DNA from 2 places in the Pseudocitrobacter sp. CD920760 genome. Region 1 is predicted to be linked to the other one. Evidence: predicted binding sites of a transcription regulator. Region 1 holds the regulator's gene; the other holds the start of a gene.
The links. Region 1 encodes CRP, which controls carbon source genes, mostly activating them, when cyclic AMP is high. Its sites were predicted from a motif close to ATGTGANNNNNNTCACAT; they were not measured.

Region 1 (10,056 bases):
TTTCCAGCCACAATGCCCCACGGCTTACTGAGTTACTCATCATTTCACCTCCCGGGCAAAAAGCGCTTTAATCTGTTCAGAATCAGCCTGTTTGCGGGTATCGAAATTCGTCAGGCGATCCAGATACCAGTCGTAGTTATCGGTGCGATGTTTCGCCGGTACGCCTTTGGCAATCGCGTCGTTCATCGCCGCTTTCACCGCGTTAACGCCGTCACCCACCAGCGCATCGACCAGACCGCTTTGATAACGCACTTCGCCACCGGTCATGCTCCAGATAAACGGACGGTCGCGGGAGTCATATTCGGCAATCCCGGCTTCCTGTTCGATAACCTGCGGGCCGTTCAGGCCGAGACGCGCTTCGCGGGTGACAATCAGATAGCTGCACAGCGCGGCCGCGATAGACATCCCGCCGAAGCAACCAACGGTACCGGCGACAATCCCGACCACCGGGGTATAACGGCGCAGATCAACAATCGCGGCATGGATATCGGCAATCGCCGCCAGGCCGAGGTTGGCTTCCTGTAAGCGCACACCGCCGGTTTCGAGGCAAAGTACAGCCTGTGTCGGGATACCGTTACGGTTATCTTCCGCCGCCAGTTCAAGCGCCGCCGCCATTTTCGCGCCGGAAACTTCGCCCATGCTGCCACCCTGGAACGCGCCCTCAATCGCCACCACTACGGCAGGTTGACCGTTGATGGTGCCTTTGGCGACAACCATGCCGTCATCGGCCTGCGGCACGATGCCCTGCGGCCCAAGCCACGGTGAAACAATGCCTTCAAACGGGTCCAGCAGTTCGCGATAGCTGCCGTCATCCAGCAGCGCGTGCGCACGCTGACGTGCTTTTAATTCGATAAAACTGCGGTCATCACGCATAGCTCACCTCCTCAAAGACCTGTTCGATACGAATGCGAGCCACGCCCGGGGTTGCACCAAAATCGTGGATCACCAGCTTGCCGGAAGGCAGTTCGCTCACAAGGCTCAGGCGGTTAAACAGCGCTTCCCAGCGGGCGCGGCTGTTGTCCACCGAGGTGGTGATATCAATCGTCAGGGTTTTCTCCTGGTCGGCGGTGAATAACACCTCCATATCCCCGGAGCCCACAACGCCTGCCAGTGCTTTGCCGCTTACAGTGCGGCTGGCAGGCAAAGAGATCGTAATGTGTTCCATAACATCCTCTTAATTCGGTAAATAAGGCGCGGAAGACGCGTCAATACGGTCGAGAAACAGCGTGGCGGCCAGCAGGTCGGCAGCGCCGCCCGGTGAAGCGTTGAGCGCCAGCATTTGCGCATCCAGCGTTGCCAGCGCCTCGCGCCCTTCAGGCTGTGCGGTTCCGCCAGCAAGCAGGACCGCGCGCGCGCCGTTTTGCATGGTTTCAAGACCGTGCATTCCGCTGCGCGAAAGCACGCAGGTGTCGCTAAGCGAGGTCATGATCGCCATCAGTGCATCCAGCCTGGCGTGCGTTTCGCTGCTGCCGTTGAAGCGGCTTAAACGAAGCTGCGGCAATGCACGCTGCATCACATGCGGGAAAGCCTGTTGAGCTTCTTCCCTCGCGCCCGGCACACGGTAGCGGTGCGTGGCGCGAAGCCCTTTGCTGAACACTTTCGGTGCAACGGCATCCGGCAACATCGCCAGTTTCGCCGCCGTGGTGCTAATGGCTTTCGCCGTACCGGCACCGCCGAGCATCGCCACCGCGCTGACCAGCAGGCCCAGCGCCCAAATCGCGCCACGGTGGGTATTCACGCCGTCAGTGGCGGCCATCATCTGTTGCTCGCCTTCGCGTCCCAGTCGCCCAATGGTTTGTCTGAGCGCAACATCCGCCGGACGCTGCCAGCTTTGCTGCGCCAGGGCATGAAACGTTGGGGTCAGGCTGTGGGCGGAACGCTCCATCAGCGCCAGCGTCAGGTCGTGATGCGCCCCGCTGCCCCGGCTGTCCACCAGACCGGGTTTCGGGCTTAAACGTGCTTCGTCGACAAGACATTGCGTGGCGGTTCGCGCCAGCCATTCGGCACCGCCTTCAACCTGAATCTGTGGCAGAAGTTTCATTACCAGCTCCGGAATTTCGCAGGTGGGTTGTACAAACCACCGGACCATTCCACCAGGTCGGACACGCTGCTGGCAGCCAGCAGGGAACGGGTGGCGTCGGTACGGCGAATGCCCATATCTTCCGGATAAACCACTTTGCCGCTCTTACGCAGCTCAGCAACGCGTTTGGCGTCTACGCCGAGGCCAATATCGGTAATACCAGCAACGGCGGCGACCATCGCGCGACGTTCTTCCAGGCTTTCCGCACGGTAGAGGTAAGCGATACCTTCTTCGGTCAGCACGTGAGTCACGTCATCGCCGTAAATCATGACTGGCGCCAGCGGCATCCCGGAGGATTTCGCCACTTCAACAGCATCCAGCGTTTCGACGAAGGTGGGTTTCACGCCGGCCTGGAAGGTTTCCACCATCTGGACGACGAGTTTTTTACCGCGCTGCATCGGGTCTGGTTCAGTGATCATGTTCAGCCAGGCAGGCGTAGCATGACGACGACCGTGTGGGTCATGACCCATGTTTGGCGCACCACCGAAACCGGAGAGACGACCACGGGTTACGGTCGAGGAGTTAGCGAGGCCATCAACCTGTAACGTTGAACCGATAAACATATCCACCGCGTACTGACCTGCTAACTGACAGAACGCGCGATTAGAACGCATTGAACCGTCGGCACCGGTAAAGAACACATCAGGACGGGCGCGGATGTACTCTTCCATCCCCAGTTCGCCACCGAAGCAGTGCACGCTTTCCACCCAACCACTCTCAATCGCCGGGATCAGCGTCGGATGCGGGTTAAGCGTCCAGTGTTTACAGATTTTGCCTTTCAGGCCGAGCTGTTCGCCGTAGGTTGGCAGCAGCAGTTCAATTGCGGCGGTGTTAAATCCGATACCGTGATTGAGTGACTGCACCTGATGCTCTGCGTAGATGCCTTTAATCGCCATCATCGCCATCAGGATGTGTTCTTGTTTAATCAGACGCGGGTCGCGGGTAAACAGCGGTTCGATAAAGAACGGTTTGTCCGCAACGACCACGAAATCAATCCACGAGCCGGGAATATCCACGCGCGGCAGGTCGCATTCATCGTCCACCAGTTCGTTCACCTGAGCGATGACGATACCGTCGTGGAAGGCGGCTGCTTCAACCAGTGCTGGCGTATCTTCAGTACTGGCGCCGGTGTAAAGGTTGCCTTTGCTGTCGGCTTTAAAACCGGCAATCAGCGCCACGTTCGGGGCCAGGTCAACATAGAGGCGGGAGTAGAGTTCGATGTAGGTGTGAATCGCCCCGATTTCCAGCAAGCCATCTTCCAGCAGTTGCGAAATACGCAGGCTCTGCGTACCGGAGAAAGAGAAGTCCAGCTTGTGGGCGATGCCTTTCTCGAAAATGTCGAGGTGTTCACTGCGACCGACGCTTGGCATGATCATATGCAGGTCGTGAACAATCTGCGGGTTCACTTCAGCAAGGGAACGAGACAGGAAATCTGCCTGTTTTTGGTTATTCCCTTCTAATACCACTCTGTCGCCCGGGGCGATCAGTTTTTCCAGCATTGCGACAAGGTCTGCCGTCGGTAGCACCTTGCCCTGCACCGGTACAGACGCCAGGCGGCGCTGTTTCTCAGTGCGTCGCGTGTTCCATACCCGTGCGGGTGTTTGCCCAGATAACATTATTAACCTCCTGATTCAGCGAATCATTTTGATTTGCTTAACACTAAGAAGAGTCTGAACCCTGGTGAGAAAGTCATCAATTAAGCTTAGGAAGGAATCATTAGCTTGAGAGTAATAATCACATTAAAAATTTGTGACGCAGGTCAACTCAAAAAGGGGTAAAAGAGGCTACCACCGCCCATTTTCTTAAACACAATCAAAAAGTGACGGTATAGTAGTCAGCAGATTAAAAGAGAACATCGCAACGTTATGGCCCAAATTACTCCCGCAGAGTTTGCTGTCCCGCAGGACGACTCCTCATCATTTCGCCCGATGCCCGGCGTCAGCAACCCGCACCTGCAAACCATGCTGCCGAGGCTCATCCGCCGTCGGCTACACTTTACGCCGCACTGGCAGCGCCTCGATTTACCGGACGGCGACTTTCTGGATATCGCCTGGAGCGAAGACCCAATGCAGGCGAAGCACAAGCCGCGTCTGGTCGTATTCCACGGTCTGGAAGGCAGCCTGCACAGCCCCTATGCGCACGGTCTGATTCAGGCGGCGAAGGAACGCGGCTGGCTCGGCGTGGTAATGCACTTTCGCGGCTGCAGCGGCGAACCAAATCGCCTTAACCGTATTTATCACTCTGGTGAAACAGAAGACGGCACCTGGTTTTTAAACTGGCTGAAGCAGGAACTGGGCGATGCGCCCACGGCGGCGGTCGGTTATTCACTCGGCGGCAACATGCTCGCCTGCCTGCTGGCGAAAGAAGGCCCTACGGTTCCGCTGGATGCTGCGGTGATTGTCTCCGCGCCATTTGTGCTGGAAGCCTGTAGCTATCATATGGAAAAGGGCTTTTCGCGGGTGTATCAGCGCTATTTGCTGAACCTGTTAAAAGGCAACGCCTCGCGCAAACTGGCGGCGTATCCCGGCACGCTGCCGGTCGATTTGCGCCAGTTGAAGCGCGTGCGCAAAATCCGTGAATTTGATGACCTGATTACTGCCAAAATTCACGGTTTCGCCGACGCTATCGACTATTATCGTCAATGTAGCGCCATGCCGTTGCTCAATCAGATAGCCATTCCGACGCTGATTATTCATGCGAAAGACGATCCGTTTATGGATCACCACGTTATCCCCGACGCCGACGCCCTCCCCGCCTGCGTCGAATACCAGTTAACGGAACATGGCGGTCACGTCGGCTTTATCGGCGGCACCTTCCGCCGCCCGCAAATGTGGCTGGAGCGACGTATTCCCGACTGGCTGATGCCGTGGCTTGGAGGTGAAAAATGATCATTCCGTGGCAAGACATCGACGCTGAAACGCTCGATAACCTGATTGAAAGCTTTGTGTTGCGTGAAGGCACCGATTATGGTGAATATGAACGTTCACTTGCGCAAAAGGTCGCCGACGTAAAACAGCAACTACAACGCGGCGAAGCGGTACTGGTGTGGTCGGAACTTCATGAAACCGTCAACATTATGCCCCGCAGCCAGTTTCGCGGTTAATCTTACCGACTCGGGAGTTGTTCGCTATGTCTGCCAAACATCCGGTTATCGCCGTCACGGGTTCCAGCGGGGCGGGAACCACCACCACCAGCCTCGCGTTCCGCAAGATTTTCGCCCAACTCAAACTCCATGCCGCAGAGGTGGAAGGCGACAGCTTTCATCGCTACACGCGTCCGGAAATGGACTTAGCTATTCGTAAGGCGCGCGATATGGGGCGTCATATCAGCTACTTCGGGCCGGATGCCAACGACTTCAGCCTGCTGGAACAAACGTTCCGCGAGTACGGGCACAGCGGCACCGGACAGTCGCGAAAATATCTGCATACCTATGATGAAGCGGTGCCGTGGAATCAGGTGCCGGGAACCTTTACCCCGTGGCAACCGCTGCCTGAGCCGACCGACGTGCTGTTCTATGAAGGGCTGCACGGCGGCGTGGTCACGCCGCATCATGATGTGGCAAAGCATGTCGATTTACTGGTGGGTGTGGTGCCAATCGTAAACCTGGAGTGGATCCAGAAGATGATCCGCGACACCAGCGAGCGGGGTCACTCCCGCGAGGCGGTGATGGATTCCGTGGTCCGTTCGATGGAAGATTACATCAACTACATCACCCCGCAGTTCTCGCGCACGCATCTCAACTTCCAGCGTGTGCCAACGGTCGATACCTCCGATCCCTTCGCCGCCAAAGGCATTCCGTCGCTGGATGAGAGCTTTGTGGTGATCCACTTCCGCAATCTCGATAATATCGATTTCCCGTGGCTGCTGGCGATGTTGCAGGGCTCGTTTATCTCGCATATGAATACGCTGGTAGTGCCCGGCGGCAAGATGGGGCTGGCGATGGAATTGATCATGACGCCGCTGGTGCAGCGGTTGATGGAAGGGAAGAAGATTGGGTGAAGGGTGCAGGCTGGGCCCCTCACCCCGGCCCTCTCCCGCAGGGAGAGGGAGAAAATCAGCGCAGAACCTGAACACCGCACGGTCAGTCCCCTCTCCCTGCGGGAGAGGGTTAGGGTGAGGGGTGTCTCAACTTACCCCTCCACCACCTCATAAGAATGGGTAATGTTCACCGCTTTGCCCAGCATCAGCGCCACTGAACAATATTTCTCAGCGGACAAGTCCACCGCACGGGACACCGCCGCATCTTTCAGCTCTTTGCCGGTCACAATGAAGTGCAGATTAATGTGCGTGAATAGACGTGGCGCTTCTTCGCGGCGTTCAGACGTCAGTTTAACTTCACAATCGGTCACGTCGTAACGGCCCTTTTGCAGAATAGACACCACGTCGATGGCGCTACAGCCGCCCGCTGCCATCAGCACGATTTCCATCGGGCTTGGCGCTTTATCACCTGAGTTGCCATCCATCAAAATCTGGTGCCCGGAAGCCGACTCACCCAGGAAGGTTAACCCTTCAACCCATTTCACACGCGCTTGCATAATTGTCACTCCAGAGTTGCAAATTTATTGTCAGATTACGCGCACATAACAAATCTCGCAACGGAAGTAGACCTGGGTCATGCTGAAGCGAGACACCAGGAGACACACGGCAAAAGCTATGCTAAAACAGTCGGGATGCTACAGAGATACATAAACGTACTGCATGTATGCAGAGGACATCACATACTGGTCGCGACAATCTTTGACGACCAACTTCCCAGGTAGAGGGAAGGATATTATTTCAACCAGTGGCTGCCTGATTTATGCCGCTGGCGATAGCTTATAACAGAGGATAACCGCGCATGGTGCTTGGCAAACCGCAAACAGACCCGACTCTCGAATGGTTCTTGTCTCATTGCCACATTCATAAGTACCCATCGAAGAGCACGCTGATTCACCAGGGTGAAAAAGCGGAAACGCTGTACTACATCGTTAAAGGCTCCGTGGCAGTACTCATCAAGGATGAGGAAGGCAAAGAGATGATCCTTTCCTACCTCAACCAGGGCGATTTCATCGGTGAACTGGGCCTGTTTGAAGAAGGCCAGGAACGTAGCGCCTGGGTTCGGGCGAAAACCGCCTGTGAAGTGGCTGAAATCTCCTATAAGAAATTCCGTCAGCTCATCCAGGTTAACCCGGATATCCTGATGCGTCTCTCGTCTCAGATGGCGCGCCGTCTGCAGGTCACCTCTGAGAAAGTGGGCAACCTGGCGTTCCTCGACGTTACCGGTCGTATCGCGCAGACGCTGCTGAATCTGGCAAAACAGCCGGATGCTATGACCCACCCGGACGGTATGCAGATCAAAATCACCCGTCAGGAAATCGGTCAGATCGTCGGCTGCTCTCGTGAAACCGTGGGTCGTATCCTGAAGATGCTGGAAGATCAGAACCTGATCTCCGCACACGGTAAAACGATCGTCGTTTACGGCACGCGTTAATCCCGTCTGACGGCGTATTGTTCGCGCAATACGCCGTTTTTGTCTCGTATGTGGCGCAGGCTGATTTACCATCCGGAAGTCAACTATGCACTGCGGCAAACGCTGGTGTTATGTTTGCCGGTCGCCGTCGGCCTGATTCTTGGCCAGCTTCAACACGGCTTACTGTTCTCTTTAGTGCCTGCCTGCTGCAACATCGCCGGGCTGGATACTCCCCATAAACGTTTCTTCAAACGCCTGATTATCGGTGGGTCGCTGTTCGCCGGTTGCAGCCTGATTGTGCAACTGCTGTTGGCCGATGATATCCCGCTGCCGTTTATTCTCACCGGTCTGGCGATGGTGCTGGGCGTTACCGCCGAAATCAGCGCCCTGCACGGGCGATTGCTTCCGGCCTCGCTAATTGCCGCGATTTTTACCCTGAGCCTGGCGGGCAATATGCCCATCTGGGAACCGTTACTGATCTACGCGCTCGGCACGCTGTGGTACGGGTTGTTCAACTGGTTTTGGTTCTGGCTGTGGCGTGAACAACCGCTACGCGAGTCGTTAAGCCTGCTTTACCGCCAACTGGCGGAGTACTGCGAAGCCAAATATAGCCTGCTGACGCAACATACCGACCCCAATACCGCCCTGCCGCCGTTGCTTAATCGTCAGCAGAAAGTGGTCGATCTGATTTCCCAGTGCTATCAGCAGATGCACATGCTGGCGGCCAATCAGCACAATGATTACAAGCGCCTGCTGCGCGCCTTCCAGATGGGGCTGGATTTGCAGGAGCACATTTCGGTGAGTCTGCACCAGCCGGAAGAGGTGCAAAAACTGGTCGAGCGCAGCCACGCCGAAGCGGTGATTCGCTGGAACGCGCAAACCGTCGCCGCGCGCCTGCGGGTCATGGCCGATGATATTCTCTATCACCGCTTCCCGACGCGCTTCAACATGGATAAGCAAATTGGCGCGCTGGAGAAAATTGCCCGCCAGCATCCCGATAACCCGGTTGGGCAATTCTGCGCCTGGCACTTCAGCCGCATCGCCAAAGTGTTGCGTTCGCAGCGTCCGCTTTATCCGCGTAATCTGATGGCTGATAAAGAGCGCCGTCTGCCGCTGTTCCCGGCGCTGAAAAGCTATCTGTCGCTGAAATCGCCCGCGCTGCGTAATGCCGCACGTTTAAGCGTGATGCTGAGCATCGCCAGCCTGATGGGCGCAGCGCTGCATCTGCCAAAACCCTACTGGATCTTAATGACCGTGCTGTTGGTGACGCAAAACGGTTACGGCGCGACGCGCGTGCGTATCTTCCACCGTGCGGCGGGCACCCTGGCGGGGCTGGTGATTGCCGCCGCCACACTGCATTATCACTTCCCGGAAGGGTTTGCGCTGGCCGCGATGCTGGTGATCACCCTGATAAGCTATCTGATCATTCGTAAAAGCTACGGCTGGGCGACGGTGGGTTTCACCATTACGGCGGTATATACCCTGCAATTGCTGACGCTCAACGGCGAGCAGTTTATCGTCGCGCGTTTCGCCGACACCATTATTGGCTGCCTGATTGCCTTCGGCGGCATGCTGTGGCTGTGGCCGCAGTGGCAAAGCGGCCTGCTGCGGAAAAATGCGCACTCTGCGCTGGAAGCGGATCAGGAAGCGATCCAGTTAATTTTGAGTGACGACCCTTCCGCGGAAAAACTGGCGTATCAACGTATGCGCGTCAACCAGGCGCATAACGCCTTGTTTAACTCGCTCAATCAGGCGATGCAGGAACCGGGCTTTAATACGCACTATCTGGAAGATATGAAACTGTGGGTGACGCACAGCCAGTTCATCGTCGAACATATCAACGCCATGACCACGCTGGCGCGTGAGCACGACACGCTCTCGCCGGAGCTGATGCAACGTTATCTGGAATCGTGTGAAGTCGCCCTGCAACGCTGCCAGCAACGTCTGGAGTATGATGAATCGGGCAGCAGCGGGGATGTGAACATCATGGAGTCGCCGGATACGCTGTCCCACGGGCCACTCAGCACCATGGAACAGCATCTCCAGCGTATTCTGGGCCATCTCAACACCATGCACACCATTTCATCGGTGGCATGGCGTCAGCGGCCACGGCACGGTATCTGGCTAAACCGCCATATCAACTGACGACTTTCGCCACCGCCTGTGCAAAGCGCGTCATGCCGTCGTCGATGTCTTTTTCTTCCACCACCAGCGATGGCGCGAAACGCATCACGTCTGGCCCGGCGTTCAGCACCATGACACCGGCATCAGCGGCCGCGTAAAGGAATTCACGTGCGCGGCCTTTGTACGGTTCTTTCAGCTCGGCGCCAATCAGCAGGCCCATGCCGCGAATATCGCTGAAGACATCATACTTCGCGTCGATATCCTGCAAATGTTGCACAAAACGCTCGCGTTTGGCATGAACGCCATTCAGCACTTCCGGCGTGTTGATAATATCGAATGCCGCACCCGCCACGGCGCACGCCAGCGGGTTACCACCGTAGGTCGAGCCGTGGGAGCCGACGTG
Region 2 (10,056 bases), 1.8 Mb from region 1:
AGCGATGGTTGCTGCACTGTGAACGCGCTCACGTGCTACCGGGTTTTTAGACCCTTCGTGGTAGGACGCTGGCAGGTTTTCTTTCAGCAGTTTCAACGCTTGCAGAGCCTGACCGTCGGAGAACTCAGAGGCCAGAACGGAAACGTAAGCTTCCAGGGCGTGAGTGACCGCATCAAGACCACCGAAAGCACACAGGGATTTCGGCATATCCATCACCAGGTTGGCATCGACAATCGCCATATCCGGGGTCAGCGCGTAGTCTGCCAGCGGATATTTCTGACCTGTAGCGTCGTCGGTTACTACCGCAAACGGCGTGACTTCAGAACCGGTACCGGAAGTGGTGGTGACAGCGATCATTTTCGCTTTCACACCCATTTTCGGGAACTTGTAGATACGTTTACGGATGTCCATAAAGCGCAGCGCCAGTTCTTCGAAGTGAGTTTCCGGGTGCTCGTACATAACCCACATGATTTTCGCAGCATCCATCGGGGAACCGCCGCCCAGCGCGATGATCACGTCTGGTTTGAAGGAGTTAGCCAGCTCTGCGCCTTTGCGAACAACGGTCAGGGTTGGGTCTGCTTCAACTTCAAAGAACACTTCAACTTCAACGCCAGCCGCTTTCAGAACAGAGGTGATCTGGTCTGCGTAGCCGTTGTTGAACAGGAAGCGGTCAGTCACGATGAGCGCACGTTTGTGGCCATCAGTAATCACTTCATCCAGCGCGATTGGCAGTGAGCCACGGCGGAAGTAGATAGATTTCGGAAGTTTGTGCCACAACATGTTTTCAGCTCGCTTAGCAACGGTTTTTTTGTTGATCAGGTGCTTAGGACCAACGTTTTCAGAGATGGAGTTACCACCCCATGAACCACAACCCAGAGTCAGGGAAGGTGCGAGTTTGAAGTTATACAGGTCACCGATACCACCCTGAGAAGCCGGGGTGTTAATCAGGATACGCGCGGTTTTCATCATTTGACCGAAGTGAGCGACGCGTTCCGGCTGGTTGTCCTGGTCGGTATACAGGCAAGAGGTATGACCGATACCGCCCATGGCAACCAGTTTTTCAGCTTTAACAACAGCATCTTCGAAGTCTTTGGCGCGGTACATTGCCAGTGTCGGAGACAGTTTTTCGTGTGCAAACGGTTCGCTTTCGTCGACAACTTTCACTTCACCAATCAGAATCTTGGTGGTCGCCGGTACGGTGAAGCCTGCCAGTTCTGCGATTTTAGCCGCAGGCTGACCCACGATAGCGGCGTTCAGCGCGCCATTTTTCAGGATGATGTCCTGAACGGCTTTCAGCTCTTTACCCTGCAGCATGTAGCCGCCGTGGCTGGCGAAACGTTCGCGAACGGCGTCGTATACGGAATCAACCACAACAACAGACTGTTCAGACGCACAAATTACGCCGTTATCGAAGGTTTTAGACATCAGCACGGATGCAACAGCACGTTTGATATCAGCGGTTTCGTCGATAACAACCGGGGTGTTACCTGCGCCTACGCCGATTGCTGGTTTACCGGAGCTGTATGCTGCTTTAACCATGCCTGGACCACCGGTCGCGAGAATCAGGTTGATGTCCGGGTGGTGCATCAGGGCGTTAGACAGTTCTACAGACGGTTGGTCAATCCAGCCGATCAGATCTTTCGGCGCGCCAGCAGCGATAGCTGCCTGCAGGACGATGTCTGCTGCTTTGTTCGTTGCATCTTTAGCACGCGGATGCGGAGAGAAGATGATAGCGTTACGCGTCTTCAGGCTGATCAGTGATTTAAAGATAGCGGTTGAAGTCGGGTTGGTAGTCGGGACGATACCACAGATAATGCCGATAGGTTCAGCGATGGTGATGGTACCGAAGGTGTCGTCTTCAGAGAGGACGCCACAGGTTTTTTCATCTTTATAGGCGTTATAGATGTATTCAGAAGCAAAGTGGTTTTTGATCACTTTATCTTCAACAATACCCATGCCGGATTCGGCAACAGCCATTTTTGCGAGAGGAATTCGAGCATCTGCGGCAGCCAGAGCGGCGGCGCGGAAGATTTTGTCGACTTGTTCTTGAGTGAAACTGGCATATTCACGCTGGGCTTTTTTTACGCGCTCTACGAGTGCGTTAAGTTCAGCGACATTAGTAACAGCCATAATGCTCTCCTGATAATGTTAAACTTTTTTAGTAAATCATCTGCTCGACAAGTCAGTATAGACAGAGCGCTACCAGCTTGCTTAGACCTTAAAGGAACAATCCACAACCCGTTCCCGATTCACTGATTTACTAAAAGAGCTTCGAACTCAAAGAGCGTTGCCTGAACTTCTTTCAGAGAATTTCCCTGAAATCTGTCGGCGTAATCAAGATTACTCACTTCTGAGTATGAAATATGTGATCAGCGTCAAAAATACGCCAAGCTGACACCTTTCAGCAGCCCCATTTTAGTAAAGATTGTAAATTGTTAACCATGGGTTGTGATGATTGGAGTGCACATTAGCATAATTTAAATCAATATATAACATTCTGTATTTCCGTGATTTTTGCAGAATTCTGGTGAAGTATGCCGCCAAACAGCGTATCTTCTGCGGAGTTTTTGTATTCATTTTTCGTCAACTACCACTTTTTATGGTGTTTCGGAGTTCACGTGACTCAGGCTCTGTTTGATTTTCCGATTTTTGTGAAGTTTTTTATTGGGCTATTCGCGCTGGTAAACCCGGTTGGGATCATCCCCGTCTTCATCAGTATGACGAGCTACCAGACGGCGGCCGCGCGTAATAAAACCAATATGACGGCGAACCTCTCCGTCGCCATTATTCTGTGGACCTCGCTGTTTCTCGGCGATGGCATTCTGCAACTTTTCGGGATCTCCATCGACTCCTTCCGCATTGCGGGCGGTATCCTGGTGGTCACCATCGCAATGTCGATGATTAGCGGCAAGCTGGGGGAAGATAAGCAGAACAAACAGGAAAAATCAGAGACGGCGATTCGCGAAAGCGTGGGCGTTGTGCCATTAGCGCTGCCGTTGATGGCTGGGCCTGGCGCAATCAGTTCTACTATCGTGTGGGGGACGCGCTTTCATACGCTTCCTTATCTCGCCGGTTTTACGGTGGCCATTGCGCTGTTTGCTTTCTGCTGTTGGGGGCTCTTTCGCATCGCGCCCTGGCTGGTGCGCTTGTTAGGGCAGACCGGTATCAACGTCATCACCCGTATCATGGGTCTGTTGCTAATGGCGCTGGGTATTGAATTTATTGTGACCGGAATAAAAGCCATTTTCCCGGGGCTTGTGAACTAACTTCCTTTCTCAGCCGGCAGAGCAGCAGACTCTGCCGGTTGCTCCATTATTCGCAAATCATATCGAATATAGTGCTAATGGCATGAGCGATAAGTCTTAGTGATGATAGACAAAATTCACTAATATCATTGCCTTAGCGCTGCACCCTCCATCGGGCATTGCCATCTCTTATGTTATTTCTCTCACACTATACTGTTACGCTTGCTGTCGGATAATCGAAATGATATTAGTAATTTTGACCATCCGACAGATTAATGTACTAAATAATGAACGAATGTTAATTATTTGTATATAAAATGAGCTGAGGTTTCATTGATACGCTGATTGTCGGAGGTGATGTCGCTATCTCTTTGAAAAATAACGAGTTGTTTTAAACTGGCAGTGCGTTGAATTCACGGGTAAAGCGGTCTGATGGCGATGAAAAGAGAATTGCTTAACAAATTTGCAAATTATATTGGCGGCGAAGAAGGGCATTTGGTACTTTCCGGCCTTATACCGTCGCGGATAATGAAGAGATAACACAGGTGGCTCGACAGGGGAGACACCTTGAATGAATCGACGACAGGCTGCCAAAGAGCGGCCGTAATAAAAAAGTCGGTGATAGCAAGCAGTACCAAAAAACTGGCAGACGCAAAAGCTCCTGCGCTGTACAGAGACCCCAAAGGGGATAACAGGCTGGCAAGATCCAGTAATTATAATGAGCGGAGTATCAACACAATGTCCATCATCACGAAGAAAAGCGTAATCGCTGCGGGAATTTTCACGGCGCTATTGGCAGGGAATGCAGCAATGGCTGCTGATGTGCCCGCAGGCGTACAGTTGGCAGAAAAACAGACGCTGGTACGCAATAACGGCTCTGAAGTACAGTCACTCGATCCACACAAAATTGAAGGCGTTCCGGAATCCAATATCAGCCGCGACCTGTTTGAAGGCCTGCTGGTCAGCGACCTCGATGGTCACCCGTCTCCGGGCGTGGCGGAATCCTGGGACAACAAAGATTTTAAAGTCTGGACTTTCCATCTGCGTAAAGATGCAAAATGGTCGGATGGTTCTCCGGTAACTGCACAAGATTTCGTCTATAGCTGGCAGCGTTCAGTTGACCCGAAAACGGCATCCCCGTACGCCAGCTATCTGCAATATGGCCATATCGCCAATATTGATGGCATCCTCGAAGGCAAAAAACCGATTACCGACCTCGGCGTGAAAGCCGTTGATGACCATACCTTAGAAGTCACCTTAAGTGAGCCCGTTCCGTACTTCTATAAACTGCTGGTGCACCCGTCAACCTCTCCGGTGCCCAAAGCCGCTATTGAGAAATTTGGCGAAAAATGGACCCAGCCTGCAAACATCGTGACCAATGGCGCGTATAAATTAAAAGATTGGGTGGTCAACGAACGTATTGTGCTTGAACGTAGCCCTACTTACTGGGATAACGCCAAAACCGTCGTTAACCAGGTGACCTACCTGCCTATTTCTTCTGAAGTGACCGACGTGAACCGCTACCGCAGCGGTGAAATCGACATGACCTATAACAACATGCCGATTGAACTGTTCCAGAAACTGAAAAAAGAGATCCCTGACGAAGTTCACGTCGACCCGTATCTGTGCACTTACTACTACGAAATTAATAACCAACGTGCGCCATTTACCGATGTGCGCGTGCGTACCGCGCTGAAGCTGGGTATGGACCGCGATATTATCGTCAATAAAGTGAAAGCGCAGGGGGATAAGCCGGCATTTGGCTTCACTCCGCCATACACCGATGGCGCAAAATTAACACAGCCAGAGTGGTTTAGCTGGAGCCAGGATAAACGTAATGAAGAAGCGAAAAAACTGCTGGCAGAAGCGGGTTATACCGCAGACAAACCGTTAACCATTAATTTGCTGTACAACACCTCCGATCTGCATAAGAAACTGGCTATTGCCGCCTCTTCAATCTGGAAGAAAAATATCGGCGTCAATGTTAAACTGGTCAACCAGGAGTGGAAAACCTTCCTCGATACGCGTCATCAGGGAACCTTTGATGTTGCGCGTGCGGGCTGGTGTGCCGATTATAACGAACCGACATCCTTCCTTAATATGATGCTTTCTAATAGCTCGATGAATACCCCGCACTATAAGAGCCCGGCATTCGACAGCATTATGGCAGAAACGCTCAAAGCTACCAGCGAGGCACAGCGTACGGCGCTGTACGATAAAGCAGAACAGCAGCTGGATAAAGACAGCGCGATTGTTCCGGTTTATTACTACGTGAACGCCCGTCTGGTGAAACCGTGGGTTGGCGGTTATACCGGCAAAGACCCAATGGATAATACGTATACTAAAAATATGTACATTGTGAAGCACTAATGGCAATACGTGAGGCAGGCCCGGCCTGTCTCACGGTGTCTCGCTTATCGCATTATTGAAGGCACTGGCCAAAAGGTACGGGCAATGTTGAAATTTATACTTCGTCGCTGTCTGGAAGCGATTCCGACGCTATTTATTCTTATTACCATTTCATTCTTTATGATGCGCCTTGCGCCGGGAAGTCCTTTCACCGGTGAGCGCACCTTACCGCCAGAAGTCATGGCGAACATTGAAGCGAAATACCACTTAAACGATCCCATCACCACGCAATACTTCAGTTACCTGAAGCAACTGGCGCACGGCGATTTCGGGCCATCTTTTAAATATAAAGATTATTCGGTTAACGATCTGGTGGCGAGCAGCTTCCCGGTATCGGCGAAATTGGGGGCGGCCGCTTTTATTCTGGCGGTGGTATTAGGCGTCACTGCGGGCGTGATTGCAGCGCTTAAGCAAAACACCAAATGGGACTACTCGGTAATGGGCGTCGCGATGACCGGGGTGGTGATACCCAGTTTTGTCGTCGCGCCGTTGCTGGTGATGATCTTCGCCATTACGCTGAAATGGCTTCCCGGCGGCGGCTGGAACGGCGGGGCGCTGAAATTTATGATCCTGCCGATGGTGGCGCTGTCTCTGGCCTATATCGCCAGTATCGCGCGTATCACCCGCGGCTCGATGATTGAAGTGCTGCACTCCAACTTTATCCGCACCGCGCGCGCCAAAGGCCTGCCGATGCGGCGGATTATTTTCCGTCACGCCTTAAAACCTGCGTTGCTGCCGGTGCTCTCCTATATGGGGCCCGCGTTTGTCGGCATCATCACCGGTTCAATGGTTATCGAAACCATTTATGGCTTGCCGGGGATTGGGCAACTGTTCGTCAACGGGGCGCTGAACCGCGATTATTCGCTGGTGCTGAGCCTGACCATTCTGGTCGGCGCGCTGACAATCTTGTTTAACGCGGTCGTGGATGTGCTTTACGCCGTGATTGACCCTAAAATCCGTTACTGAGTCTGGAGTTCGCCATGATATTGAGTAAGAAAAATAGCGAGGTGCTGGAGAACTTCAGTGAACAACTGGATGTTGAAGGTCGCAGCCTGTGGCAGGATGCGCGCCGTCGCTTTATGCATAACCGTGCAGCGGTTGCCAGCCTGGTGGTATTAGTGCTGATCGCTCTGTTCGTCACCCTGGCGCCGATGCTGTCGCAGTTCTCCTATTTCGATACGGACTGGGGAATGATGTCGAGTGCGCCAGATATGGAATCCGGTCACTACTTTGGTACTGACTCCTCCGGGCGCGACCTGCTGGTGCGCGTGGCAATCGGCGGGCGCATCTCGCTGATGGTCGGGATTGCCGCAGCGCTGGTGGCGGTGATTGTCGGCACGCTGTACGGATCGCTGTCTGGTTACCTCGGCGGCAAAGTCGACTCGGTCATGATGCGTCTGCTGGAAATCCTAAACTCCTTCCCGTTCATGTTCTTCGTTATCCTGCTGGTGACCTTCTTCGGTCAGAACATCCTGTTGATTTTCGTGGCTATCGGTATGGTTTCCTGGCTGGATATGGCGCGTATCGTCCGTGGGCAAACGCTCAGCCTGAAACGCAAAGAGTTTATCGAAGCCGCGCAGGTTGGCGGTGTGTCTACTGCCAGCATCGTGGTGCGCCACATTGTGCCGAACGTGCTTGGCGTGGTGGTGGTTTATGCATCGCTGCTGGTCCCAAGCATGATTCTGTTTGAATCTTTCCTGAGCTTCCTGGGTCTGGGTACCCAGGAGCCGCTGAGCAGTTGGGGCGCATTGCTGAGCGATGGCGCCAACTCGATGGAAGTTTCTCCATGGCTGCTGCTGTTCCCGGCGGGTTTCCTGGTGGTCACCCTGTTCTGTTTCAACTTTATCGGCGATGGCCTGCGTGATGCCCTCGACCCGAAAGACCGTTAAGGAGAGCCGTGATGAGCGTAATTGATACGGCTAAAGCGCCGCAAACGCAGGCGCAAACGGGCCTGCTGCTGGATGTAAAAGATCTGCGCGTGACGTTTAAAACGCCCGACGGCGATGTGACGGCGGTGAACGACCTCAACTTTAATCTGCGCGCCGGGGAAACACTGGGTATTGTTGGTGAGTCCGGTTCCGGTAAATCGCAAACCGCGTTTGCCCTGATGGGGCTGCTGGCGGGTAACGGACGGATTGGCGGTTCGGCTGCCTTTAACGGTAAAGAGATCCTCAACCTGCCGGAACACGCATTAAATAAACTGCGCGCTGAGCAAATCTCGATGATCTTCCAGGACCCGATGACCTCACTGAACCCGTATATGCGCGTTGGTGAGCAGTTGATGGAAGTTCTGATGCTGCACAAAAACATGAGTAAAGCGGAAGCGTTTGAAGAATCGGTCAAAATGCTTGATGCGGTAAAAATGCCGGAAGCGCGTAAGCGTATGAAAATGTACCCGCATGAGTTCTCCGGCGGCATGCGTCAGCGCGTGATGATTGCGATGGCGCTGCTGTGCCGGCCTAAGCTGCTGATAGCCGATGAACCGACGACTGCGCTGGATGTCACGGTACAGGCGCAAATCATGACGCTGCTCAACGAACTGAAGCGCGAATTTAACACCGCGATTATCATGATTACTCACGATCTCGGCGTCGTTGCGGGTATCTGCGATAAAGTGCTGGTGATGTACGCCGGGCGTACCATGGAATACGGCAACGCGCGCGATGTCTTCTATCATCCGGCGCATCCTTACTCTATTGGTTTGCTCAATGCCGTTCCGCGTCTCGACGCGGAAGGTGAATCGCTGTTAACCATTCCGGGTAACCCACCGAACCTGCTTCGCCTGCCTAAGGGGTGTCCGTTCCAGCCGCGCTGTCCGCACGCGATGGAGATTTGCAGCAGCGCGCCGCCTCTTGAGACGTTCGCGCCAGGTCGCTTACGCGCCTGCTTTAAGCCTGTGGGGGAATTGGTATGAATGCCGTCACTGAAGATAGAAAAATTCTACTCGAAATCGCCGACTTAAAAGTCCATTTTGATATTAAGGATGGCAAACAGTGGTTCTGGCAACCGGCCAAAACCCTGAAAGCCGTCGATGGCGTCACGCTGCGTTTGTATGAAGGGGAAACGCTGGGTGTGGTAGGGGAATCTGGCTGCGGGAAATCCACCTTTGCGCGTGCAATTATCGGCCTGGTGAAAGCCACTGACGGACGCGTGGCCTGGCTGGGGAAAGATTTGCTGGGCATGAAACCGGACGAATGGCGCGACGTGCGTAGCGATATTCAGATGATTTTCCAGGATCCGCTAGCGTCACTCAACCCGCGCATGACCATTGGTGAAATCATAGCCGAGCCGCTGCGTACTTATCATCCGAAAATGCCGCGCCAGGAAGTGCGCGATCGGGTGAAAGCGATGATGATGAAAGTGGGGCTGTTGCCGAACCTGGTCAACCGTTATCCGCATGAATTCTCCGGCGGTCAGTGTCAGCGAATCGGTATTGCGCGCGCGCTGATCCTTGAACCGAAACTGATTATTTGCGATGAACCCGTTTCGGCGCTGGATGTGTCCATTCAGGCGCAGGTGGTGAACCTGTTGCAGCAGTTGCAGCGCGAAATGGGCCTGTCGTTAATCTTTATCGCCCACGATCTGGCGGTAGTGAAACACATTTCCGATCGCGTGCTGGTGATGTATCTGGGTCATGCGGTGGAACTCGGCACCTATGACGAGGTGTATCACAACCCGCTGCATCCTTATACCAAAGCGCTGATGTCGGCGGTGCCGGTGCCCGATCCGGATCTGGAAAAGCAGAAGACCATTCAGTTGCTGGAGGGGGAACTGCCGTCACCGATTAACCCACCATCGGGCTGTGTCTTCCGCACCCGCTGCCCGATCGCCGGGCCGGAGTGTGCGAAAACCCGACCGGTGCTGGAGGGCAGCTTCCGGCACGCGGTTTCCTGCCTGAAGGTAGACCCGTTATAATCGCAAGGGCTGACAATTGTCAGCCCTTTTTCTTATGAGGTTAAAACGTGTTGGTCATGCAAACATTTCGTCGACGGATATATCACGCACTGTTCGACCATAACCGGCGTTCCGCCCGGCGCTTTGAAGCGCTGTGCGGGTTATTCGCACTGTTAAGCGTGGTGGTGATTTTTATTGAGTCAGGCGTCGGAACCACTTATCACCTGACGTACGATGAATGGCATCTTTTTGTGTGGGTGGAAGTTTTCTTCACGCTGGTATTTACCCTCGAATATTTTTTGCGTGTATTCAGTTGGCCGCAGCCAGCGCGTTATGTTTTTAGCCTTTGGGGTTTTATCGATCTCGCCACGATTTTACCGTTTTACGTGATCATGCTGTGGCCGGAGATTGGCATTGATTATCTCTTCGCCTGGCGGGCGATGCGCGTTATTCGCGTGCTGCGTATTCTGAAATTATTACGCCTGATGCCGGCATTAAATGGCATCTG

Region 2: the regulator CRP is predicted to act here: its motif matches at 2,364-2,381, upstream of AC1MKH_RS14070 (YchE family NAAT transporter).

What each region holds. Positions count from the first base shown of each region.
Region 1 is NZ_CM173490.1:4,760,649-4,770,704, forward strand. It holds gene mdcE (biotin-independent malonate decarboxylase subunit gamma) at 1-40, opposite strand, end outside; gene AC1MKH_RS22490 (biotin-independent malonate decarboxylase subunit beta) at 40-873, opposite strand; gene mdcC (malonate decarboxylase acyl carrier protein) at 866-1,165, opposite strand; gene AC1MKH_RS22500 (triphosphoribosyl-dephospho-CoA synthase) at 1,175-2,041, opposite strand; gene mdcA (malonate decarboxylase subunit alpha) at 2,041-3,696, opposite strand; gene AC1MKH_RS22510 (hydrolase) at 3,946-4,968, shown strand; gene AC1MKH_RS22515 (YheU family protein) at 4,965-5,183, shown strand; gene AC1MKH_RS22520 (phosphoribulokinase) at 5,210-6,079, shown strand; gene AC1MKH_RS22525 (OsmC family protein) at 6,211-6,615, opposite strand; gene crp (cAMP-activated global transcriptional regulator CRP) at 6,918-7,550, shown strand; gene AC1MKH_RS22535 (YccS/YhfK family putative transporter) at 7,599-9,674, shown strand; gene argD (bifunctional acetylornithine/succinyldiaminopimelate transaminase) at 9,667-10,056, opposite strand, start outside.
Region 2 is NZ_CM173490.1:2,990,438-3,000,493, reverse strand. It holds gene adhE (bifunctional acetaldehyde-CoA/alcohol dehydrogenase) at 1-2,130, opposite strand, end outside; gene AC1MKH_RS14070 (YchE family NAAT transporter) at 2,619-3,266, shown strand; gene oppA (oligopeptide ABC transporter substrate-binding protein OppA) at 3,984-5,615, shown strand; gene oppB (oligopeptide ABC transporter permease OppB) at 5,700-6,620, shown strand; gene oppC (oligopeptide ABC transporter permease OppC) at 6,635-7,543, shown strand; gene oppD (ABC transporter ATP-binding protein) at 7,555-8,568, shown strand; gene oppF (murein tripeptide/oligopeptide ABC transporter ATP-binding protein OppF) at 8,565-9,569, shown strand; gene AC1MKH_RS14040 (ion transporter) at 9,626-10,056, shown strand, end outside.